Regions from separate parts of the Streptomyces sp. NPDC004658 genome, predicted to be linked through region 1. Evidence: predicted binding sites of a transcription regulator. Region 1 holds the regulator's gene; the other holds the start of a gene.
What was found. Region 1 encodes HrcA, which represses chaperone genes, less so after heat shock. Its sites were predicted from a motif close to TTNGCACTCNGNNNNNCNGAGTGCNAA; they were not measured.
Positions count from the first base shown of each region.

Region 2: the regulator HrcA is predicted to act here: its motif matches at 3,612-3,638, upstream of groES (co-chaperone GroES).

Region 1 covers NZ_JBEXKG010000033.1:53,567-61,157, forward strand. Annotated here, with positions in the region: gene ABZV94_RS14730 (DUF3097 domain-containing protein) at 1-374, opposite strand, end outside; gene ABZV94_RS14735 (MBL fold metallo-hydrolase) at 442-1,164, opposite strand; gene hrcA (heat-inducible transcriptional repressor HrcA) at 1,327-2,343, shown strand; gene dnaJ (molecular chaperone DnaJ) at 2,344-3,480, shown strand; gene ABZV94_RS14750 (nitronate monooxygenase) at 3,581-4,657, shown strand; gene ABZV94_RS14755 (16S rRNA (uracil(1498)-N(3))-methyltransferase) at 4,654-5,406, shown strand; gene ABZV94_RS14760 (VOC family protein) at 5,421-5,813, shown strand; gene ABZV94_RS14765 (hypothetical protein) at 5,983-6,495, shown strand; partial or broken gene ABZV94_RS14770 (PDZ domain-containing protein) at 6,617-7,591, shown strand, end outside.
Region 2 covers NZ_JBEXKG010000005.1:13,672-21,262, forward strand. Annotated here, with positions in the region: gene ABZV94_RS03555 (SDR family oxidoreductase) at 1-550, shown strand, start outside; gene ABZV94_RS03560 (ester cyclase) at 625-1,332, shown strand; gene groL (chaperonin GroEL) at 1,410-3,035, opposite strand; gene groES (co-chaperone GroES) at 3,155-3,463, opposite strand; gene ABZV94_RS03575 (polysaccharide deacetylase family protein) at 3,686-4,501, opposite strand; gene ABZV94_RS03580 (polysaccharide deacetylase family protein) at 4,498-5,283, opposite strand; gene ABZV94_RS03585 (methyltransferase domain-containing protein) at 5,374-6,540, shown strand; gene ABZV94_RS03590 (RNA polymerase sigma factor) at 6,544-7,591, opposite strand, start outside.

The DNA of each region.
Region 1 (7,591 bases):
CACACCTTCTCGACCAGCTCGGCGTCGTGCCGGCCCTCCACGTAGATGCGGCCGGCGCGGGCCACGCGCGCGCGTGCCTGGGGGACGGCGACCGAGCCGGACGCCGTGCGGGTGGGACGTGCCGGGGTCGAGGAGGCGGGGCGGACGAGCGTCACCACCCGGCCCTCCAGCAGGAAGCCGCGCGGCTCCAGCGGGAACACCCGGTGCTTGCCGAAGCGGTCCTCCAGGGTCACCGTGCCCGCCTCGCAGCGGATCACCGCGCCGCAGAACCCGGTGCCGGGCTCCTCCACCACCAGACCCGGCTCGGCCGGGACCTCCGGTACGGGCTTGGGCTTCTTCCACGGTGGGGTCAGGTCGGCGGAGTACTGGCGCATTCGGATGACGATAGGAGAAGCCGCGCGGCGAGGCGTACGACACGCCGGAACCCCGGAGAAGAGCCGCTCAGATCACGCCGAACCGCGTTGCCAGGGCGTCCCGTTGGCGGCGGACGAACCCCGCGTCCACGACCGCCCCGTGACCGGGCACGTACAGCGCGTCCCGGCCGCCGAGCGCCAGCAGCCGGTCCAGCGCGTCCGGCCAGCGGGACGGGACCGCGTCCGGGCCGGCCTGGGGTTCGCCGGACTCCTCCACCAGGTCGCCGCAGAACACCACCTCCGGGTCGCCCGGGACCAGCACGGCCAGGTCGTGCGCGGTGTGGCCGGGGCCCACGTTGGCCAGCAGCGCCTGGCGGCCGCCGCCGAGGTCGAGCGTCCACTCGCCGGAGACCGCGTGCCGGGGCGGGACCAGCGCGTCCACCGCCTCGTCGGCGTCGGCCACCGGCAGCCCGTTGCGGATCGCGTCCAGCCGCAGGTCCGCCCGCTCGTACGCGAACACCGCGTCCAGGCCCACCGCCCCGTACACCTCCGCCCCCGCGAACACGGCGGCGCCGAAGACGTGGTCGAAGTGGGGATGGGTGAGCGCGAGATGGGTCACACGGCCGCCCGCCAGCCGCTCGGCCCCGGCGCGCAGCCGGGCGCCCTCCGCGAGGCTCGAACCGGCGTCCACGAGCAGTGCCGTACCCTCGCCCAGGACCAGCCCCACCGTGCAGTCCCAGCCCGGGAGCCGGCACCGGCCCACCCCGGCGGTCAGCCGCTCCCACCCCAGCTCTTCCCAAGTCACGGTCATACCCGCGACGCTAGCGGTACGAGCCGGTACGGCGGCCCGACCTTGCCCTGGGTGTACCCGGCAGCCGTACACTGGGCCGGGGAACGCTGGCACTCGCGAGGGAAGAGTGCCAGGCGGACGACCCGGAGGGACGAGGGGACGACGTGCTGGAGGTGCGCGCGAATGCTGAGTGAACGCAGGCTTCAGGTACTGCGCGCCATCGTCCAGGACTACGTGGGCACCGAGGAGCCGGTCGGTTCCAAGGCGCTCACGGAGCGGCACAACCTCGGCGTCTCCCCGGCGACCGTCCGCAACGACATGGCGGCCCTGGAGGAGGAGGGGTACATCGCCCAGCCGCACACCAGTGCGGGGCGGATCCCCACCGACAAGGGCTACCGGCTGTTCGTGGACAAGCTGGCGGGCGTGAAGCCGATGACCGCGCCGGAGCGCCGGGCCATCCAGAACTTCCTGGAGGGCGCCGTCGACCTCGACGACGTCGTGGCCCGGACCGTGCGGCTGCTCGCCCAGCTCACCCGGCAGGTCGCCGTCGTGCAGTACCCGTCCCTGACCCGGTCCACGGTCCGGCACGTGGAGCTGCTCTCGCTGGCTCCCGCGCGCGTGATGCTCGTGCTGATCACGGACACCGGCCGGGTCGAGCAGCGGATGGTCGACTGCCCGGCGCCGTTCGGCGAGGCGTCCCTGGCGGATCTGCGGGCGCGGCTGAACAGCCGGGTCGCCGGCCGCCGGTTCACGGACGTGCCGAAGCTGGTCGAGGACCTCCCGGAGGCGTTCGAGCCGGAGGACCGCGGTACGGTCTCCACGGTGCTCTCCACTCTTCTGGAGACACTCGTGGAGGAGAACGAGGAGCGGTTGATGATCGGCGGCACCGCCAATCTGACCCGCTTCGGGCATGACTTCCCCCTCACGATCCGGCCCGTCCTGGAGGCCCTGGAGGAGCAGGTCGTGCTCCTCAAGCTCCTCGGCGAGGCCAAGGACCCGGGCGTGACCGTGCGCATCGGCCACGAGAACGCCCACGAAGGACTCAACTCCACCTCCGTCGTGTCGGTCGGCTACGGTTCGGGCGGCGAGGCGGTTGCCAAGCTCGGCGTGGTCGGACCGACCCGCATGGACTACCCGGGAACGATGGGAGCGGTACGCGCAGTGGCACGGTACGTCGGACAGATCCTGGCGGAGTCGTAAGTGGCCACGGACTACTACGCCGTTCTCGGCGTGCGCCGCGACGCGTCGCAGGATGAGATCAAGAAGGCGTTCCGCCGGCTCGCGCGCGAGCTGCACCCGGACGTCAACCCGGACCCGAAGACCCAGGAGCGGTTCAAGGAGATCAACGCCGCTTACGAGGTGCTGTCGGACCCGCAGAAGAAGCAGGTCTACGACCTCGGCGGCGACCCGCTGTCCCAGTCGGGCGGCGCGGGCGCGGGCGGCTTCGGGGCCGGCGGCTTCGGCAACTTCTCCGACATCATGGACGCGTTCTTCGGTACGGCGTCGCAGCGCGGGCCGCGCTCGCGCACCCGCCGCGGCCAGGACGCGATGATCCGGATCGAGGTCGAGCTGGACGAGGCGGCCTTCGGGACCACCAAGGACATCCAGGTCGACACCGCCGTCGTCTGCAACACCTGCAACGGCGAGGGCGCGGCGCCCGGCACGTCCGCCCAGACGTGTGACATGTGCCGCGGCCGGGGTGAGGTCTCCCAGGTCACCCGGTCCTTCCTGGGCCAGGTCATGACCTCCCGCCCGTGCCCGCAGTGCCAGGGCTTCGGCACGGTCGTCCCGACCCCGTGCCCGGAGTGCGCCGGCGACGGCCGGGTGCGCTCGCGGCGGACGCTGACCGTGAAGATCCCGGCCGGTGTCGACAACGGCACGCGGATCCAGCTCGCCGGTGAGGGCGAGGTCGGCCCCGGCGGCGGCCCGGCGGGCGACCTGTACGTCGAGATCCACGAGCTGCCGCACCCGACGTTCCAGCGGCGCGGCGACGACCTGCACTGCACGGTCACGATCCCGATGACGGCGGCGGCCCTCGGCACGAAGGTGCCGCTGGAGACGCTGGACGGCCTGGAGGAGGTCGACATCCGGCCCGGCACCCAGTCCGGCCAGTCGATCCCGCTGCACGGCCGGGGCGTGACGCATCTGCGCGGCGGCGGCCGGGGCGACCTGGTCGTGCACGTCGAGGTGACCACGCCGACCAAGCTGGACCCGGAGCAGGAGCGGCTGCTGCGCGAGCTGGCCAAGCTGCGCGGCGAGGAACGGCCGCAGGGCCAGTTCCAGCCCGGTCAGCAGGGGCTGTTCTCACGGTTGAAGGACGCGTTCAACGGGCGCTGAGCGGTGACGTACGGGGCGCCTCGGCACCCCGTATGCCACGGGCCTATGCCGGGGGATGCCCGGATTCGGACTTGTACGGAGGACGTGACACCATGCGGTCATGTCCTCCGCGCTGACCGATCTCTTCCCCCACCCGATCGTGCAGGCCCCCATGGCGGGCGGTGTCTCCGTCCCGCAGCTCGCCGCCGCCGTCTCCGAGGCCGGTGGCCTCGGGTTCCTCGCCGCCGGGTACAAGACCGCCGACGGCATGTACCAGGAGATCAAGCAGCTGCGCGGGCTCACCAGCCGCCCCTTCGGCGTGAACCTGTTCATGCCCCAGCCCGAGCACGCCGAGTCCGGGGCCGTCGAGGTCTACGCGCACCAGCTGGCCGGCGAGGCCGCCTGGTACGAGACCGAGCTGGGTGACCCGGACAGCGGCCGGGACGACGGCTACGACGCCAAGCTCGCCGTCCTGCTCGACGACCCGGTACCGGTGGTCTCCTTCCACTTCGGCGTGCCGCGCCGCGAGGTGTTCGACAGGCTCCGCCGCGCCGGCACCTTCACCCTGGTCACCGCCACCACCGCCGAGGAGGCCCGCGCGGTCGAGCGGGCCGGGGCCGACGCGGTGATCGCGCAGGGCGTGGAGGCCGGCGGACATCAGGGCACCCACCGGGACCTCCCGGAGAACGACGGCGCCGGCATCGGCCTGCTGTCGCTGGTCGCGCAGGTCCGCGAGGCCGTGCGCCTCCCGATCGTCGCCGCCGGCGGCATCATGCGCGGCGGCCAGATCGCCGCCGTCCTCGCGGCGGGCGCGAGCGCCGCCCAGCTGGGCACCGCGTTCGTCGCCACCCACGAGTCCGGTGCGCACCCCCTGCACAAGCGGGCGCTGACCGACCCGCTGTTCCCGCGCACCGAGCTGACCCGCGCCTTCACCGGCCGCCCGGCCCGTGCGCTGGTCAACCGCTTCCTGCGCGAGCACGGCCCGTACGCCCCCGCCGCCTACCCCGAGGTCAACCACCTCACCGCGCCCCTGCGCAAGGCCGCCACCAAGGCCGAGGACGCGCAGGGCATGGCCATGTGGGCCGGGCAGGGCCACCGGATGGCCCGGGAGCTGCCCGCGGGCCGGCTGGTGGAGGTGCTGGCGGCCGAACTCGCCGAGGCCCGGACAGCGTTGTCGGCCCAGGGCGGTCCCCGATGACCGCGCCGGTGTTCGTCGTCGACTCGCTGGAGGGCGTGGGCCCCGGCTCGGTCGTCGACGTCCAGGGCCCCGAGGGACGGCACGCGGTCTCCGTACGGCGGTTGCAGCCGGGCGAGCACGTGGTGCTCACCGACGGCAGGGGCCGGGGCGCGGCCGGGGCCGTCGTCAGCGTGTCGGGGAAGGACCACCTGGTGGTCGAGCCCGTCGAGTTCCCGGTGGAACCCGAGCCCAGCCCGCGCATCACCGTCGTCCAGGCCCTGCCCAAGGGCGACCGCGGCGAGCTGGCCGTGGAGACGATGACGGAGACCGGCGTCGACGCGATCGTGCCCTGGCAGGCCGCCCGGTGCATCACCCAGTGGAAGGGCGAGCGGGGGCTGAAGGCGCTCGCCAAGTGGCGTGCCACCGCGCGGGAGGCCGGCAAGCAGTCCCGTCGCCTGCGGTTCCCCGAGGTGGCGGAGCCGGCGACGACCAAGCAGGTCGCCGCACTGCTGGCCGCGGCGGACTTCGCCGCCGTGCTCCACTCCGACTTCGACCATGTCAGCGAGCCCCTGGCCACCGCCGCACTGCCCACCGAGGGCGAGATCGTCCTGGTCGTCGGTCCGGAAGGCGGTGTCTCACGGGACGAGCTGGCGCTCTTCGAGGAGGCGGGCGCGAAGGCCTGCGTCCTCGGCCCCACCGTCCTGCGCACCTCCACCGCCGGCACCGCCGCCGTGGCCCTGCTGCTGGGCCGCACCGGCCGCTGGTCCTGACCCCCGGAGACACCGTGGAACTCGCCCAGGTCCGGCTCCTGGTCACCGACTTCGCCGCCTGCTACCGCTTCTACGCCGACGTCCTCGGGCTCAAGCCGCAGTCCGGCGCGGCGGAGGGGCCGTACGAGAAGTTCAGCCCGCACACCGGATCCGCCGGGATCGCCCTCCAGGACCGGGCGATGATGGCGGAGATCCTGTCCGAGCTGGGCGGGACCGCCACCGGCCACCGGTCCCTGGTCGTCCTGCGCGTCGACGACCTCGACGCCTACTGCGCGGAGATCGCCGCCCGGGGCGCGACCCTGCTGCGCGGGCCGGCCGCCATGACCGACCGCATGCGTGTGGCCCACCTCAAGGACCCGGAGGGCAACCTGGTGGAACTCCAGGAGTGGCTGCTGCTGCGCGGCTGACGGCGGCTGCGCCGGGGCGCGCCGCGATCCCATGCGCGGTCCTCGGGCTGCCGCTCGGTCGCGGCCGGGCGCGCGGTTCCCCGCCCCCCTTCGGGGGTTTCCCACCCGAACGGGTGAGTGGCCGTATCCGGGCTTCCCCGCGGTGGGGGCCGGTGGCACGCTGCCCTGCATGGGGGTTTCGAGGCGGATGCGGGGTCGGGCGCGCCTGGTGGGCGTGGCGGGACTCGTCGCGGTGGGCGGCGGGGCCGTCGTGGCCTGTCAGCCCGGTGGCGGGCTGGGGTCCGCGGCCGTCGCCCACACCACCGACCGGACCGCGACCGCCGCGCTGGAACACCGGCATGTGAACGTCAACTGGTTGAACTGCACCGGCGGTTACCGCGACGACGGCGCGCGCGGCGGCTCGCCCGCGCCGAGCGCGACCACCGTCGTCTCCGTCGACTGCCGGGGCGAGACGGGCGACGGGCGGAAGATCGTCGTCGCGGGGCTGGTGACCAAGGCCGTCGACGGCGCCTGTGTGCGCGGGGACCTGACCGCCAGGGTCGACGGCAGACAGGTGTTCCGCGTCGACGGACTCGGCGACTGCGCCGCCACGCCCGGCCCGACGTACCGGCCGCCCACCGGGGGACGGCCGACGGTGACCGTCACCGTCACCCGCACCGTCTGGCCCGTGCCGGGCAAGTGATCCGAAACCGGGAGCGGGCGCACCGGTCACTGCGTAGAGTGACGGCGTGACCCAGGGTGCTTCGACCGGAACGACGGCAGACTCCGCATATCTCCGATTCCCCCATCTGCACGGCGACTTGGTGACCTTCGTCGCCGAGGACGACGTCTGGCTCGCGCCGGTCGACGGCGGCCGGGCCTGGCGGGTCAGCGCCGACAACAGGCCGGTGACCCGGCCCCGGATATCGCCGGACGGCCGGCACCTCGCCTGGACCTCCACCCGGGACGGCGCCCCCGAGGTGCACGCCGCCCCGGTCGACGGGGGCCCCGCCGAGCGGCTGACGTACTGGGGCAACGGCCGTACCGAGGTGCGCGGTTGGACCCAGGACGGGCGGGTGCTCGCGCTCGGCGCGCACGGCCGGCACAGCTTCCGGCACACCTGGGCGCACGCCGTCCCGCTGGACGGCGGGCCCGCCGAGACCCTGCCGTACGGCCCGGTCGGCGATGTGGCCCTCGGCCCGGCCACCGTGCTGCTGTCCGCGCCGATGGGCCGCGAGGCCGCCCACTGGAAGCGCTACCGGGGCGGCACGGCGGGCAAGCTGTGGATCGACCGGGACGGCGGTGGCGAGTTCGTCCGGCTGCACGAGGACCTCGACGGGAACATCGAGTGCCCGGTGTGGGTGGGTGACCGGATCGCGTTCCTCTCCGACCACGAGGGCACCGGCGCGCTGTACTCCTCCCTCGCCGACGGCTCCGACCTGCGCCGGCACACACCGCTTGGGGGCACCTCCCGCGCGAGCGGAGCCGAGCGTGGGGGAGGTTTCTACGCCCGCCACGCGGCCGGCGACGGCACCCGCGTCGTCTACAGCTCGGCCGGCGAACTCTGGCTCCTGGACGACCTGGAGGACGCCGAGCCGCGCCGGCTGGACGTACGGCTCGGCGGACCCCGCGCCGACCTGCGGCCGTACCCGGTCAACGCCGCCCGCTGGTTCGGCGAGGCGGCCCCCGACCACACCGCGCGCGGCAGCGCCGTCTGCGTGCGCGGCGGCATCCACTGGGTCACCCACCGCTCCGGCCCCGCCCGCGCCCTGGCCGCCACCCCCGGTGTGCGCGCCCGG
Region 2 (7,591 bases), on a different contig from region 1:
CCAGAAGAACCCGGTCGACCTCCTGGTCAACAACGCCGGCTTCGGCAACAAGGGCCGCTATCTGGAGGTTCCGATGGCGGACGAGCTGCGGATGCTCAAGGTGCACTGCGAGGCGGTGCTCCGGCTGACGTCGGCGGCGGCCGGGGCGATGCGCGAGCGCGGCCGGGGCGGGGTGGTGAACGTCGCCTCGGTGGCCGCCTTCCTCCCGCGCGGCACGTACGGCGCGTCCAAGGCGTGGGTCGTGCAGTTCACCCAGGGCGCGGCCAAGGACCTGGCCAGCACCGGCGTCCGGCTGATGGCGCTGTGCCCGGGGTTCGTGCGCACCGAGTTCCACCAGCGGGCCGGGATGGGCACGGACAACATCCCGGGCTGGATGTGGCTGGACGCCGACAAGCTGGTCGCGGCGGCCCTGTCCGACCTCGCGCGCGGCAGGACGGTGTCCATCCCCGACCCCCGGTACAAGGCGCTGATGGGCCTGGTGAAGGTGACGCCGCGCGGGCTGCTGGGTGGGATCAGCTCCCGGACGGGGCGCAAGTACGGGCCGCAGTAGCGGACGGGTGGCGCCGCCGTCCCGGTGGGAAAATGGGCGGGACGGTACCGGACCAGGGGGGCCGGAGGCGGCGCATGACCTTCGTACAGCTCATCGAGTGCAGGACGAGCCGGCTGGACGAGATGAACCGGCTCATGGACGACTGGGTGCGGCAGACCAAGGGCAAGCGGACGGCGACGCACGCGGTGGTCGGCACGGACCGCTCGGACGCGTCGCACGTCGTCGAAGTGGTGGAGTTCGCGTCGTACGAGGACGCGATGCGGAACTCGAACCTCCCCGAGACCGACCGGATCTTCCGCGGCCTGGTCGCGCTGTGCGACGAGATGCCGACGTTCATCGACCTGGACGTCGTACGGGACGAGAACCTGGCCGAGGGCATGGTGCGCGGGTTCTTCGAGGCGCTGTGCGCCGAGGGCGAGCTGCCGCCGTTCAACGACCTGCTGGACGAGGACATCCACAGCCATGATCCGATGAACCCGCAGGACACCATCGGGCTGGACAACGTCCGCGCCGAGTTCCGGATGTGGCGCGGCGCGTTCGACTTCGCGTTCACGGTCGAGGACGTGCTCACCCAGGGCGACCGGGCCTGCGCGCGGTGGACCTGGTACGCCACGCACCAGGGCGATTTCCTGGGGATCGCGCCCACCGGCAGGCAGGTCGCCATGACCGGGATGACGCTGTTCCGGTTCGGCGAGGACGGCAAGATCGCGGAACTGTGGTGGCAGCACGACCAGCTGGGGCTGATGCAGCAGCTGGGCGCGCTCGACGCGCTGGAGCAGTAGACGCGTGGGAGCGCCGGACAGGGCGAAGGCCCGGCCCCCTCGACGGGGTGCCGGGCCTTCGCTCGAGAGCGCTCGGCTCAGTGCGCGTGGCCGTGGCTGTGACCCGCGGCGGCCGGCTCTTCCTCTTCCTTCTTCTCGACGACCAGGGTCTCGGTCGTGAGCAGCAGGGAGGCGATGGAGGCGGCGTTCTCCAGGGCGGAGCGGGTGACCTTGACCGGGTCGATGACGCCGGCCTTGATCAGGTCGCCGTACTCGCCGGTGGCGGCGTTGTAGCCCTGCCCCTTGTCCAGGTCCTTGACCTTGGACACGATGACGTAGCCCTCCTGGCCGGCGTTCTCGCCGATCCAGCGCAGCGGCTCGACCACGGCGTTGCGGACCACGGAGACACCGGTGGCCTCGTCGCCGGACTTGTCGAGGTTGCCGTCCAGCACCTTGGAGGCGTGGACCAGGGCGGAGCCACCACCGGAGACGATGCCCTCCTCGACCGCGGCGCGGGTCGCGGAGATGGCGTCCTCCAGACGGTGCTTCTTCTCCTTCAGCTCCACCTCGGTGGCGGCGCCGACCTTGATCACGCACACGCCGCCGGCCAGCTTGGCGAGGCGCTCCTGGAGCTTCTCGCGGTCCCAGTCGGAGTCGGTGTTCTCGATCTCGGCCTTGATCTGGGCGACGCGGCCCTGCACGTCCTCGGACTTGCCGGCGCCGTCGACGATCGTGGTGTCGTCCTTGGTGACGGTGACGCGGCGGGCGGAGCCGAGCACGTCGATGCCGACCTGGTCGAGCTTGAGGCCGACCTCCTCGGAGATGACGGTGGCGCCGGTGAGGACGGCCATGTCCTGGAGCATCGCCTTGCGGCGGTCGCCGAAGCCGGGGGCCTTCACCGCGACGGCGTTGAAGGTGCCGCGGATCTTGTTGACGACCAGGGTCGACAGGGCCTCGCCCTCGACGTCCTCGGCGATGATCAGCAGCGGCTTGGAGGAGCCGGCCTGGATGACCTTCTCCAGCAGCGGCAGCAGGTCGGCGATGGCGGAGATCTTGCCCTGGTTGATGAGGATGTACGGGTCCTCCAGGACGGCCTCCATGCGCTCCTGGTCCGTCACGAAGTACGGCGACAGGTAGCCCTTGTCGAAGGCCATGCCCTCGGTGAAGTCCAGCTCCAGGCCGAAGGTGTTGGACTCCTCGACGGTGATGACACCGTCCTTGCCGACCTTGTCCATGGCCTCGGCGATCAGCTCGCCGACCTGCTGGTCCTGGGCGGACAGCGCGGCGACGGCGGCGATGTCGGACTTCTCGTCGATCGGGCGGGCCGAGGCGAGCAGGTCCTCGGAGACGGCCTTGACCGCGGCGTCGATGCCCTTCTTCAGGGCGGCCGGGGAGGCACCGGCGGCGACGTTCTTCAGACCCTCGCGGACCAGCGCCTGGGCGAGGACGGTGGCGGTGGTGGTGCCGTCACCCGCGATGTCGTTGGTCTTGGTCGCCACCTCCTTCACCAGCTGCGCGCCGAGGTTCTCGTACGGGTCCTCGATCTCGACCTCGCGGGCGATCGTGACACCGTCGTTGGTGATGGTGGGCGCGCCGAACTTCTTGTCGATGACGACGTTGCGGCCCTTGGGGCCGATCGTCACCTTGACGGTGTCGGCAAGCTTGTTGACGCCGCGCTCAAGGGCGCGACGGGCGTCCTCGTCGAACTTCAGGATCTTCGCCATGACAGCGGGAGCCCTCTCGGAAATCTGTGGGTGAAAAGACGCTGCGCCCCGGGCGCCCGGCTTCTTATCGGTCGCGGGGGCCAGGGGCGCAGCTCAAAGCGGAGAGTCGCTTGAGGTGATTACTTCTCGATGATCGCGAGGACGTCGCGAGCCGAGAGGACGAGGTACTCGTCGCCGTTGTACTTCACCTCGGTGCCGCCGTACTTGCTGTAGAGGACGACGTCGCCGACCTTGACGTCGAGCGGCAGACGCTCGCCGTTCTCGAACCGGCCCGGGCCCACGGCGAGGACGGCACCCTCCTGGGGCTTCTCCTTCGCGGTGTCCGGGATGACCAGGCCAGAGGCCGTGGTCTGCTCGGCGTCCAGCGGCTGGACCACGATGCGGTCCTCGAGCGGCTTGATGGCAACCTTGGAGCTGGCGGTCGTCACGATCCGACCTCCCCCTTCGGAGATCTCACGGGGTTAACTGTCTGAGGTGGCGACCAGGTCGATCCGTCGTCGCGGGTGCCGGACCTGCCCGTCGCGTTTGTCTGGCACTCTCCAGGGGGGAGTGCCAGAGCCGAGACTATGACCGCGATTAGCACTCGGTCAAGCGGAGTGCCAATTGCCCGCGGCGCGTCGGCCGTTTTGCCCGCGGCGGGCCGCACGGCCTCACCCGAGGTAGTCCTCCAGGCGCCCCACCGTCAGTCCTCGCCCCTGTGCCTCCCTCAGCACCCGTACCGTCCGCGTCCGCAGGGCCGGCCCCCTCGACTCGTCGGGGCCCACCAGGACGATGTCGCCGGGGCGCAGGTGGCGGGGGCCGTGGGTGTAGGCGAGGCCCGCCGGGGTCAGGGCGGCACGCCACAGGACGAGCGCGGAGACGCCGCAGTCGGCCGCCGCGCGCAGCGTGGTGCGGTCGTAGGAGCCGTAGGGCGGGCGGAAGAGGCGGGGGCGGACGCCGAGGGCGGCGCGGAGGCGGTCCTGCTGGCCGCAGATCTCGGCGCGCTGGCCGGCGTACGGCAGTCCGGCCGGCGCCCGGTGGTCGACGGTGTGGTTGCCGATGCCGGCGCCCAGGGCGCGCAGGCGGGCGAAGTGGCGGTAGCCGGGGCCGGCGACGCTGTCGGTGAGGAACAGGGTGACCGGGAGCCGGAGTTCGCGGACCATGTCGACGAAGCGGGGGTCCCGCTCGGCGCCGTCGTCGTAGGTGAGGAAGACGACCGGGTCGCGGGTGGGGACGCGGTCGACCACGGGGGGCGGGGTGCCGGTCCCCGGGTGCCCAGCGAGCGGGCGGGCCGGGTGCACCGGGGAGCGGGCGAGGGGCCGGGTCAGGCCCCAGACGCGGTAGCGGTGGTCGGGGGCGGTGGTGTGCGGGCGCACCCCTTCGGCGGCCTTCTTGCCGAGGCGTTCGATGGGGTCGACGGACTGGGCGCAGCCCGTCAGGAGCAGGGCCGCGGCGAGCACCGCGGCCGGGCCCCTGACCCGCCTCACAGGTAGTCCTCCAGGCGGGCCACGGCGTAGCCCTCGCGCGTGACCTTGTTCAGGAAGCGGCGCATGTCGTCCACCATCGTGCCGTCCCAGTCGTCCCGGCCGCGGAAGTGGGTGAGGACGATGTCGCCGCGGCGCAGCCGCTTGTCGTCCTCGCGGTACTCCCAGTGGTCGACGAAGACCTCCTCGTTCCAGATCGGCGCGTACTTGATGCCGCACTCCTTGGCGGCGACCAGGGTGTCCTGGTTGTAGTTGCCGTAGGGCGGGCGGAAGACGGTGGGCGCCTTGCCGAACTGCTTCTTCATGACGGCCTGCATGCCGCAGATCTCGTCCTTCTGCTCCTCGTAGGACAGACCCGGCAGGTAGGGGTGGTGCAGGGTGTGGTTGTTGAGGGTGTTGCCGTAGGAGCGCATCCTGCGGAAGTAGGCGTAGTCGTCCCTGACCAGGTAGTCGCTGAGGAACGCGGTGTACGGGATCTTGAGCTCGTGCATCATGGCGAGGAACCGCGGGTCCTTCTCGGCGCCGTCGTCGATCGTCAGGAAGACGACCTTCTGCCGGGTCGGGATCGTGGTGAAGACGGGGGGCAGGTTCCAGTCCTCCTGGTGGTCCACCTCGAATCCGTCGCGGGCGGTGATCCTCGGCTTCACCGCGGGCGGTGGCGGCGGCGTGAGCGGGACCTGGTCCAGCCCCCAGCGCCGGGCGGCGGCGGCCAGCGCGGCTGCTCCGCCCCCGAGGGCCAGTCGCCGGAGAGTCCGACTTTTGTCATTTTGTACTACTGCTCGCATGGTGCCGGATCCTCCCAGGCCCCGGCCCGCGACCCCGGCCGACACCGCCGCCGGAGGCGCACCATCCACCGACTGGCCCACAATGACCCGGTGAACGACCTCGCACTGCTCCTCACCCCCGAAGGCCGCGCCCTCCTCGACGAGGTGCGCGACACCGAGCCCGCGCAGGAGCTGGCCGTGGCCACCCGGCTGCGCCGCGAGCACCCGGCCGACCTGGTCTCCGCCGCGCTCGGCCAGGCCCGGCTGCGGCAGCGGGCGGTGGCGAAGTTCGGGGCCGAGGACGCCGGGCGCATGTTCTTCACGCCGAACGGGGTCGAGCAGTCGACGCGGGCCCGCGTCGCGGCGTACCGGGCCGGACGGCTGAAGGAGCTGGGCGTCACCTCCGTCGCCGACCTGTGCTGCGGGATCGGCGGGGACGCCATCGCGCTGGCACGGGCCGGGATCCGGGTGCTGGCCGTCGACCGGGACCCGCTGACGGCGGCCGTGGCGCGCGCGAACGCCGAGGCGCTCGGGCTGGCCGGCCTCATCGAGGTCCGGGAGGCCGACGTCACGCAGGTGGACACCGCCGGGTACGACGCGGTGTTCGTGGACCCCGCGCGCCGGGGCGGGCGCGGCCGGCTCTTCGATCCGGAGGCGTACTCGCCGCCGCTGTCCTGGGCGGTCGAGGCGGCTCTCGCGGCGCCCCGCGCCGCGCTGAAGATCGCCCCGGGCATCCCGCACGAGGTGGTCCCGGCCCAGGCCGAGGCCGAGTGGGTCTCCGACGGCGGCGACGTGAAGGAGGCGGTGCTGTGGTTCGGGACCGGGGCGCCGGGCGCGGTGCGGGCCACGCTGCTGCCGGGCCCGCGCACGCTGCTCGGCCGCGGGCTGCACGATCCCGGCGTCCGGCCGGTGGGGCGGTACCTGTACGAGCCGGACGGCGCCGTGATCCGCGCGCACCTGGTCGCGGAGGTCGCCGAGGAGGTCGGCGGCGGACTGCTGGACCCGACCATCGCGTACATCACCGCGGACGAGGCCCGGCCCACGCCCTACGCCACCGCCTACGAGATCACCGACCGGCTCCCGTTCAACGTCAAGAGGCTGAAAGCCCTGCTGCGCGAGCGGGAGGTCGGCACGCTGACCGTGAAGAAGCGCGGCTCGGCGGTCGAGCCCGAGGAGCTGCGCCGGAAGGTGAAACCGCAGGGGCCGAACGCGGCCACCGTGTTCCTCACCCGCGTCGCCGGGGCGCCGGCGATGCTGATCGGCCGTCCGCTGGGCTGAGGCTCAGCCGCACGCACGCGCCCTGCGCAGCAGCAGCTCCCGTTCCCGCTCGTTGTGGGTCAGGGCCGCCGCCCGGAGGAACTCCTCGCGGGCCTCGGCGGTGCGGCCGAGGCGGGAGAGGAGGTCGCCGCGGACGCTGGGCAGCAGGTGGTAGCCGCGCAGCGCGGGCGCGTCAGCGAGGGCGTCCACCAGCCTCAGGCCCGCCGCCGGGCCGTCGGCCATCGACACGGCGACCGCGCGGTTCAGCTCGACCACCGGGGAGGGCCCGCGGACGGCCAGCAGGCCGTACAGGGTGGCGATGGCCCGCCAGTCCGTCTCCTCGTACGTGTACGCGCGCGCGTGGCAGGCGGCGATGGCCGCCTGGAGCGTGTACGGGCCCGGGGGGCCGCTCGCGGTGGCCCCGGCGCGGTCGAGGGCGCGGATGCCGCGCGCGATGAGCATGCGGTTCCAGCGGCTGCGGTTCTGGTCCTCCAGCAGCACCGGTGAACCGTCGGGGCCGGTGCGGGCGGCGGAGCGGGATGCCTGGAACTCCAGCAGCGCCGTCAGCCCGTGCACCTCGGGCTCCTTGGGCATCAGCGCGGACAGCACCCGGGCCAGCCGCAGCGCGTCCTCGCACAGGCCGGGGCGCAGCCAGTCGTCGCCCGCGGTGGCCGCGTACCCCTCGTTGAAGATCAGGTAGATGACGTCCAGCACGGAGCCCAGGCGGGCCTCGCGGTCGGGGCCGTACGGCACCTCGAAGGCGACGTTGCGCTTCGCCAGGGTGCGCTTGGCGCGGACGATCCGCTGGGCGACCGTGGACTCCGGGACCAGGTAGGCACGGGCGATCTCGGCCGTGGTCAGACCGCCCAGCAGGCGCAGGGTGAGCGCGGTGCGGGCCTCCGGTGACAGCACCGGATGGCAGGCGGTGAAGACCAGCCGGAGCAGGTCGTCGTCGATGTCGTCCGGGTCGGCCGGTGCGTCGTACGACGGCGGGGCCGTCTCCAGGTCGCGCCCGATCTCGGCGAGCTTGCGGGCGTAGGTCTCGCGGCGCCTGATCAGGTCGACGGCCCGG